DNA from 3 places in the Lysinibacillus sp. BS3 genome. Region 2 is predicted to be linked to each of the others. Evidence: predicted binding sites of a transcription regulator. Region 2 holds the regulator's gene; each other region holds the start of a gene.
What was found. The regulator LexA, encoded in region 2, represses DNA repair genes until DNA is damaged. The targets are predictions, from matches to a motif close to CGAACATATGTTCG.
Positions count from the first base shown of each region.

Region 1: ruvA (Holliday junction branch migration protein RuvA) is a predicted target of LexA. The motif match lies at 1,826-1,839, and genes of this name have one in related genera.
Region 3: AAJG31_RS17530 (DNA repair exonuclease) is a predicted target of LexA. The motif match lies at 1,450-1,463, and genes of this name have one in related genera.

Region 1 is NZ_CP154860.1:4,194,369-4,197,653, forward strand. Features, by position in the region: gene AAJG31_RS20890 (LysM domain-containing protein) at 1-902, shown strand, start outside; gene AAJG31_RS20895 (phosphotransferase) at 991-1,770, shown strand; gene ruvA (Holliday junction branch migration protein RuvA) at 1,882-2,502, shown strand; gene ruvB (Holliday junction branch migration DNA helicase RuvB) at 2,521-3,285, shown strand, end outside.
Region 2 is NZ_CP154860.1:1,452,036-1,455,320, reverse strand. Features, by position in the region: gene AAJG31_RS07595 (prepilin peptidase) at 1-248, shown strand, start outside; gene AAJG31_RS07590 (gamma-glutamyl-gamma-aminobutyrate hydrolase family protein) at 282-1,004, shown strand; gene lexA (transcriptional repressor LexA) at 1,112-1,729, opposite strand; gene AAJG31_RS07580 (LysM peptidoglycan-binding domain-containing protein) at 1,896-2,210, shown strand; gene AAJG31_RS07575 (recombinase family protein) at 2,207-2,872, shown strand; gene def (peptide deformylase) at 2,901-3,285, opposite strand, start outside.
Region 3 is NZ_CP154860.1:3,543,932-3,547,216, forward strand. Features, by position in the region: gene AAJG31_RS17515 (rhodanese-related sulfurtransferase) at 1-119, opposite strand, end outside; gene AAJG31_RS17520 (enoyl-CoA hydratase) at 258-1,040, shown strand; gene AAJG31_RS17525 (YhzD family protein) at 1,093-1,278, opposite strand; gene AAJG31_RS17530 (DNA repair exonuclease) at 1,538-2,752, shown strand; gene AAJG31_RS17535 (AAA family ATPase) at 2,757-3,285, shown strand, end outside.

The DNA.
Region 1 (3,285 bases), 2.0 Mb from region 2:
AAATTATATTGCCTGAAAAAATAAACAAAGAGCCGCATAGAGATTCACATAAAGAAATGCCGAAAAAGGAAACACAAGTGCATAAGGAGACACCAAAGGAAAGTCCTAAAAAAGAGGTACAGCGACCAATGCCACCACCACCGCCAATTGTACCGCCACCACCAGCTCCTATGCCAATGCCAGAACCACAAATGATACCGATACCAATACCGATGCCAATGCCAATGCAGATGCCACAACAGCCGATGTGGGTACCGCAGCCTGTGGAAATGAATTGGCACCAGCAATTGGTGATGCCACAAATGGAGCAAAATGTTACAACACCACCTGTACAAATACAGCCACCACCACCGCCACCACCGCCTGTAGCTAAACCAAAGCCAATGCCAATGCCACAACCAGCACCACATCCACCAATGCATATCATGCCACAAATGCCTGCCGTACCACATTGTTCAAGTTGCCATCAGCCAATCTATCATCAGATGTGGTGGCCGATGCCAATGCAGCCGCAGGTCGAGCATTATACGATGCCACAGCAGCCAATGTCCTATGACATGCCAGATCATAAAGTAGGTGGAATGGAAGACTTTTTAGAGTCCACATCACCATTCTTCCATACGCAAGATCACCAAAAGCCACAAATGGATATGATGCCCGATATGAATATGGGGCAATCCTGTGGTTGTGGCACACAACCAATGATGATGCCTGATATGAACATGGGTCAATCTTGTGGCTGTGGCACACAACCAATGATGATGCCAAATTGGCAAATGGACCCTTGTCATTGCCCGCCACCACCATGTCCGACACATTGTCCACCACCATGCCCATCAGCAGCAGGTCCTTGGATGTCTCCGCATTATTTCCCAGGCGGGATGACGCCTTATCGATGGTGAAAAAGCGTATATTGTAGAAGAAGTAAAGCCAAATATTTGGAAATATAAATATCGATCGAAAAATTATTTTGTCAAACGTGCAAAGCAAGTGGAAATTGCGGAGAAGGTAAGAACCATTCATCGCCAATTAGGACGTATGGAACCTTCTTTGATCCTACCATTAGTTCAGAGCGATGATGAGCAGTTAATTGTGCAAATGTGGCAAGAAGGAAGCCACGGGGCTAACTTTGCGCATAAAAAAGATCGTAATGAATCTCTTAGACTATTAATCGCTTTACATGACACACATAAAAAGATTGCGTGGCAGCGCGTGCCAGGCTTGCATACCTACTCACAGCTTTTAAAATGGCAAATGCGTCATATGCGTTTTAAAAGTAGAAGAAATGAGTTTCGAACATTTTTAACGAAAGAAGAAATTGATCAAATATTGCATTATAGTGATAAGTCATTACAATTGATTGCATTGGAAGATGCACCTGAAAAAGAGATTACGCTATTGCATGGGGATGTAGTTCATCATAATTTTTTATGGTGCTCCGATGGACAATTACGTTTAATTGATTTTGATTTAGCGCACCTTGGTGAAGCGGATGACGAGTATATTTTATGGTTACATCGTGTGTTACCTGCTGTAGATTATGATCTTGGAAAGATTTTTGCAGAGTTACCTGAGCTGAAACGACTGGATAAAAGAAAGCTTCATCGCTTGAAATACCCAAATGAGTTATTACGAGAATGGCTGTTTGCTATAGATTTACCACTAGAGCAACAGCTAGTATTTTTAGATTATTTAGTACCATTTACAAAACGAGCCCTCACCTATTGGCCAAAACTGTGGTACGATATTGATAGATTTGTCAAGAAATGACCGTCAATTGGCGGTCATTTTTGTCTGCGAACGGAGTTTAGACGCTACTTTTTGTCGAGCATTCGTTCGCTATATGCTATAATCGAAGACGATGATTGTGAGGGATTATAGATGTATGATTATTTAAAAGGACAAATTACTCGTATTACACCTGAATTTATTGTGCTGGAACAACAGGGGATTGGGTGGCAACTTAATACGCCCAATCCATTTGCTTTTCGAACATCTGCCCTTGAGCAACAGATATATGTTCATTTGCATGTGCGAGAGGATGCGCAAGTTTTATATGGCTTCCCTAACCTAGATCAGCGTGAGTTATTCCGTAAGCTTATTTTAGTGTCAGGAATAGGACCAAAGGGCGCTTTAGCGATTTTAGCTACAGGTAATCCACAACAGGTTATTAGCGCAATTGAGCGGGAGGACGAAGCGTTTTTAGTGAAGTTCCCTGGAGTTGGTAAAAAAACAGCACGTCAAATGATCCTCGACTTGAAGGGCAAACTTGGTTCATTATTAGATACACTTGAATTACCTAGTGCAGAAGATGAATTACCTTTGTTTGGTGTGCATGCCTATAAACATGAATTAGAAGAAGCCCTACTTGCCTTAATGGCTCTTGGCTATTCTGAAAAAGAGCTAGAAAAAATTAAACCACAGCTAGAGGATAACGATAAACTTGAAACGACAGATGCCTTTATGAAACAAGCATTGCAACTACTGCTAAAATTAAAATAAGGAAAGGAGGAAAGGTGCATGTCTGAACGTATGATGGCAAGTGAAGCAGGGAGCTATGATGAGCAGTTTGAGTTATCTTTACGTCCTCAAAAATTAGCACAGTATATTGGGCAACATAAAGTAAAGGAAAACTTACAAATATTCATTGAAGCGGCAAAGCTTCGCCAAGAAAGTTTAGATCATGTGTTGTTATATGGACCTCCAGGACTTGGTAAAACGACCTTAGCGGCTGTTATCGCAAATGAGATGAATGTTAACGTACGCATGACAAGTGGCCCTGCGATTGAGCGTCCAGGAGATTTGGCAGCTATTTTAAGTTCACTAGAGCCTGGGGACGTTTTATTTATTGATGAAATTCATCGACTGCCCCGTGCTATTGAAGAAGTATTATATCCAGCAATGGAAGACTTCTGCTTAGATATTGTGGTAGGAAAAGGTCCTGAAGCACGTTCTGTACGACTTGATTTACCTCCCTTTACCCTTGTAGGTGCAACAACAAGAGCGGGTGCTTTATCAGCTCCTCTAAGAGATCGCTTTGGTGTGTTGCTGCGCCTAGAATATTATGATGACCGATCGCTTGCTGAAATTGTTGTGAGAAGTGCACATTTATTTGAGGTAGAAATAGAGCAAGTAGCAGCAATGGAAATGGCGAGACGCTCACGTGGAACACCTCGAATTGCCAATCGTTTATTGAAACGAGTGCGAGATTATGCACAAGTGCTTGGAGATGGTATGATAACGGAGGGTCTTGCACAGCAAGCATTAGAGCTGTTACAAGTAGAT
Region 2 (3,285 bases):
ACGGTGGCATGGGTGGAGGCGATATTAAATTATTCTTTTTAATTGGTCTCGTTCTGGGTACGATTGATACACTGTTAACGCTATTTTTAGCTGCAGTTATTGGTATGATTGTCGGGATTACCATGTTATCGAAAAACAAACAGGGGAGAAAAACACCCATTCCGTTTGGGCCATCTATTGCATTGGCCGCAGTTATTGTTTATTTCTATGGCGATGTATTAATTAATTGGTATCTAGGCTTTTGGTAATTGTGCAATTTTCAAGAATGTGGAGGGAAGCAAGTGAAACCGATTATTGGTATTACAGCCTTTGTAGAGGATGATTTATCCTCTCGATTAAATGTTGCTTACAGCAAAAGTATCATTGAAGCAGGTGGAATTCCACTGATTATTCCAATTGGAGTAGAAGAAGAGGCAGCCCAGATTTTAGCCCTCACAGACGGTTTATTATTATCTGGTGGTCATGATGTGCATCCATTTCTATTCGGGGCTGAGCCTTCATTAAAGCTTGGAAAAATTCATCCAGCGCGAGATACGATTGAGTTAGCATTGATTGAAGCCGCATTCCAACGTAAGATGCCTATTTTCGGGATCTGTCGAGGAATTCAAATACTAAATGTTGCATTAGGTGGTACCTTATATCAGGATATTGATAGTGATCACTTTAGTACCAAGTTACTCCAACATATGCAGCAATCAGGTCGAGCTGTAGCTACCCATACTGTACAGGTTATTGCTGACAATCTATTAGCGACTATCGTTGAACAAGAGAAAATAGCAGTGAATTCATTTCATCATCAAGCGGTGAATGTTTTAGCAGAAAAATTAAAAGTAGCGGCAAAATCTAACGACGGTATTATCGAAGCGGTAGTTCATGAGGAGATGCCATTTTGCTTAGCTGTTCAGTGGCATCCTGAGGAACTAGCCATAGCAGGAGATGAGAGTGCTCAAAAGCTATTTTCAGCCTTTATTGAAGCGAGCATAAAATTTAAGAAGGAAGCTTAGAAGAGGCATTGTACAAAGAATCCAATCGTATGTGGATTCTTTTTTTGCGTAAAAAAGAGGATACATGCTCTTAGAAGGAACATAATCCTCAAAATCTGCTTTAATCGTTAATGTACACGTCTATAAAGACCTACAACTTGTCCTAAAATAGAAACTTGATCGACAATAATTGGTTCCATAGAAGAATTTTCAGGCTGTAAACGGAAATGGTTTTTCTCTTTAAAGAAACGTTTTACAGTTGCTTCATCCTCAGCTGTCATAGCTACAACAATATCCCCATTATTAGCTGTTGCCTTTTGTTTTACAATGACTAAATCTCCATCTAAAATCCCAGCTTCAATCATTGATTCCCCCATGATTTCTAGCATGAACAATTGATCTTCACTTGTGCCATACGTATCGGGTAATGGGAAGTATTCTTCAATATTTTCAATTGCTGTAATTGGAGAACCAGCTGTAACTTTCCCGACAAGTGGGACATGGATCACCTGTTGTTTTTGAATGGATTCTTCAGGCTCTAAAATTTCAATTGCGCGTGGCTTTGTTGGATCTCGACGAATAAAGCCTTTTTGTTCTAATCGAGCTAAATGTCCATGAACAGTTGAACTGGAAGCAAGTCCAACTGCTTCACCAATTTCACGTACTGATGGTGGATATCCTTTAGCTCGTACCTCTTCCTTAATGAAAGCTAAAATGTCCTCTTGTCTTTTCGAAACTTTTTTCATGAGTGCTCACCTCTTTTTTCTAAAATCATTCTTCTTATTTGATAGTATAACAGAATGCGAACATGTATGCAAACATAGGTTCGAAAAGTGTTTGACAAAAACGTTTGTTCGCTTTATTATAGGAACATACATTCCGAACAAACATTCTTAAAAAGGGGTAATGATTATGACATGGTTTATGAAAAACACACATATCTCAATTTTAATAGGAGCTTGTTTATTATTTGCAGCATACCTTTACATTACTGATCCAGGAAAAGTTAGTTACGCAGAAATTCAAATCGAACATGGGGATAGCTTGTGGTCGTTAGCCGAGCAATATCGTGGTAAAATGAGTACTGATGATTGGATAAAGCTTGTAAAAACTGAAAATGAACTAGCAGATATTAAAATTGTAGCGGGAAAATCTCTAGTTATTCCTGTAGTGAGTGATCAAGCCAGTCCCATCAATACTATCGAAATTGCGAGAAATGAACAATGATAAATAATCAACTATCGGCTGTTGTCTATTGTCGCGTAAGTACTGAAAAAGAAACACAAAGCTCCTCATTAGAGCGCCAGCAGGAAGAGTTGCTGCGCTATGCTAAAGAGCAAGGCTATGCGGTGAAGGGCGTGTTTAAAGATCAACATAGTGGTTATGATGTAGAACGTGAAGGCTTGCTAGAAATGCTTGATTTTATAAAAGATAAGAACATTAATGCTCTTTTTGTCCAAGATGAAACTCGTTTAGGACGAGGCAATGCAAGGATGGCTGTATTACATTTATTACAAAAGTCAGCAACTGATGTTTTTTCTATGCGTGATGCAGGCCCAGTCCAATTAAATGAAATGGATACGATGCTGCTTGAGATTTTAGCGATTGTAGAGGAATATCAACGTAGAATCCATAATGCTAAAATTCGACGAGGTATGCGACGTGCTGTAGAAAACGGTTATCGTCCAGAAAATAATTTATCGAATCGAGGTAATCCGCAGGGGCAGGAGCGAAAAGATCTACCTGTAGACGAAATTGTGAAGCTACGCAAACGTGGATTTACCTTTGAAGAAATTTCTATAACGCTTAGAGGGTTAGGCTTTGAGGTAAGTAAGGCGACAGTACATCGTCGTTTCCAAGAGCACCAAGAAAGATTAGCAGGAAAATAATATTCCTGCTAATTTTTTTTGTAAAAAACTACTGAAGGGAAGAAAAGCTTTCGATGATAACATGATTTGGCAGTTGGAAAGGGTGCTCTTTATTTATTCGGTCATAAAACATGATGCCATTCAAATGATCGATTTCATGCTGTACAACGATGGCCCCGTAGCCCTGTAACTGTACAATGATTTCAAGTCCATCGATGTCGTAAGCTTTGACTTTAATTCTCTCATATCTCGGTACAAAACCAGGGACAGGTCGATTTACAGATAGACAGCCTTCTCCTTCCGGTAGATAAATCATATTAAGGGAATGACTTATTATTTTAGGGTTAATCAGCATCATTTCTTGGTCATCAAAGAGTACAGCAAACATTCGTTTATCTACGCCAATTTGATTAGCAGAAAGTCCACTTCCAGGC
Region 3 (3,285 bases), 2.1 Mb from region 2:
ATACGACCAAGAAGCCCTATCTCTTTACACAATGCTAAATGTTCTTCTGCGAACGCTTCAGGATCTTCAATCGTAATATATTTATAATAAAGTAATACACGATAGTCTTTTTGTGTCAAAATACATTACCACCTTTATCTCGATATTCGTCCTTTAATATAGCATAACAGGAGCAATTTTGCTTAGAGAGAAGGAGTTTTCAAAAAAAACACGAATTATACATAGTGAATGACTATTCATATTTGGGGGTTATAGAGATGGAATTTTCAACGATTACATTAGAAAAATTAGAGCGTCGAGCAACCTTAACATTGAATCGCCCACAGGCGATGAATGCAATGGATGATGTCATGATGCGTGAACTTGCAGAATGCTTTGAGGCTCTACAGCAGGAAAAAGATATTCAGGTGCTTGTTATTCGTGGAGAAGGAAAGGTCTTTTCTGCGGGTGGTGATATAAAAGCAATGCTAGATGAAAGCAAACCACTGAATATTGATGAGGCAATGGTTTATCTGACACGTATCGTGAAGGCATATTATCAGCTACCAATGATTGTGATTGCAGCGGTTCATGGTGCATCAGCAGGTTTAGGATTTAGTCTAACACTAGGGGCAGATATTATTGTAGCCTGTGAAAATAGTAAACTTGCTATGAATTTCATTGGAATTGGACTGATTCCAGATGGGGGCGGTCATTTCTTCATGAAGGAGCGTGTAGGTACTGTTAAAGCGAAACAAATGATATGGGAGGGAAAGGTATTAACAGCAAAAGAAGCATTAGATGCAGGGTTAATTGATTATATTGCACCAGAGGGCACTGTATTTGCAATGGCAGATCAAGTGGTGGGGAAAATGCTTGCATCCCCGATTTCTTCCATGATTACAACGAAAAAAATTCTACATGCACAAAATATGCCACAGCTAGAAAATATCTTAGCATTAGAGGCTGAGGGCCAGTCTGCAATGCGTAAAACAACAGATCATGTCGAGGGCATTCATGCATTTGTAGAGAAAAGAACGCCTGTCTTTGTAGGGAAATAAAAATAATAAAAGGCGCGTAGCAAACCATTGACTACGTGCCTTTTATTAGCCACTAAACATGGAATAAAATTAATTTACCTGAAGCGTTTACAAGACGATGAGTTTTATCGGCAACACCTTTTTCCTCAATTTGTTGTTGTCCATTTAGTTTAGCAGCCTCATCATTTTCAAAAGTCCAAGTTTCATCAAACAATGTTTCCCCTGTTTTTTCAAAAGCTGTAAAACGATAATTCTCCATACAGACCCCACCCTTTTACTTGAATATATTTCTATTATACATAGAAGATTTATAAACTTCACGGTAAAACTAGTGAATTTTTTGATAAATTACGAAAATTGTGGAAAAAGTAAGGCGATGTTGTTTTTTTCCGTAATAGCATTTTTCATCAAACATGAGTTATGATAAAATAGAACAAATATTCGGTTTTGAATAAACAACATATTATTACTTTGGTTTTGTACTAAAGAGAGAATTATCTACTATTTGAGGTGATTGGATGTCAGCAATTCGTTTTTTCCATATGGCAGATTTACATTTAGATAGTCCATTTAAGGGCTTATTTGGTCTACCCGAACCCATTTTAAAGAAAATACGGTCAAGCACTTTTGAAGCGTTTGATAAAATTATCCTTAAAGCGATTCAGGAAAAACCTGATTTTTTACTAATTGTTGGGGATATTTATGATGGTGAAAATCGTAGCTTGCAAGCACAACGAAGATTTCAAGATGCAATGGAGAAGCTTTTTCAACACAATATCCCTGTCATTGTGAGCTACGGAAATCATGATCATTTAAATGGTACATGGACACGCTTTTCTTTACCAAGTAATGTCTATGAATTACCAGCTGAAACGAGTGTAGTTCAATTAAAAATACGGGGTCAACAAGTGAATATATATGGTTTTAGCTATCCTGAACGTCATTTAAAGGAATCTGTTATTGAAAGCTATCCAACTGCACATGATCAGCATGCCATTCATATTGGTATGCTTCATGGCAGTGAGGCAGGCAATACAACACATGATGTGTATGCCCCTTTTACAAAACAACAGTTACTTGAAAAGAACTATCATTATTGGGCGCTTGGCCATATTCATAAACGACAGCTTTTACATCAAAACCCTCCAATTGTTTATCCAGGCAATATTCAAAGTCGACATCGTAAAGAACAAGGAATGAAAGGCTTTTATGATGTGACGCTATCCAAAACATCGACTGAGCTTGATTTTATCTCTACCTCTGCTGTTGTTTATAGCACCATTGAGGTGGATTGTACGAATGTGGTACACGCCAATGAATTATTGAAGAGATGTGCAGAAGCTATTACAGCTAATAGGAAGAAGTATGGCGCATCGGTAGTAGAGCTTCATTTGCAAAATATTGACGAACAAACGGAAGCTTTATTTGAACATGCAACAGTAGATGCATGGTTAGAGACTATTCGAGAGGCTGAGGAAGGTATTGACCCAATGTGTTGGGTACAAAAAATGGTGTTGCAAAAGGCAGCGAGATTTTATGAGCATACAGCAACAACTCAATCCGTTGTGAGCTTAATGGAACAATGGGACAGTAATGAATGGAAGGATATTCTAAAAGATTTGTACCAATATGCTGGTGGTGCGAGGCTGATAGAGCCACTTAGTGAAAAGGATATTGAGAACTTAACCCATCGTGCACAGACATTATTAGCAGAAGAAATTCAAAGGGCGTGATTACATGCTGACAATACAGAAAATCCAAATTTATGGCTTTGGTAAGCATGAAAATATCTCCATTTCGTTAAATGATGGTGTCACTATTTTTTATGGATTAAATGAAGCAGGAAAAACGACGATACAGCAGTTTATACTACAAATGCTTTTTGGTTTCCCAACAAGGCAGCAGATACAGCGCAAATATGAGCCGAAAATTTCAACGAAATATGGAGGTCAGCTGACACTTTTACACCCTATTTATGGTCAATGTACAGTTGAACGTGTGAAAGGAAAGGCTGCTGGTGATGTTACTGTCTACCTAGAGGATGGAACGACGGGGCAAGATGAGTTGTTAGTAAAGCTTTTATATGGATATTCTAGGGCATCCTTTGAAGCCATTTTTTCTTTTTCGCTGCATGAACTACAAGGTATTGAAAAAATGTCTGAAGAGGAGCTAACCCACTTGCTACTTGCCTCAGGTACAACAGGTATTCAGTATTTATCCGCACTTGAAAAGAAAATGGATAAAGAGGCTAGTGAGCTGTTTAAAA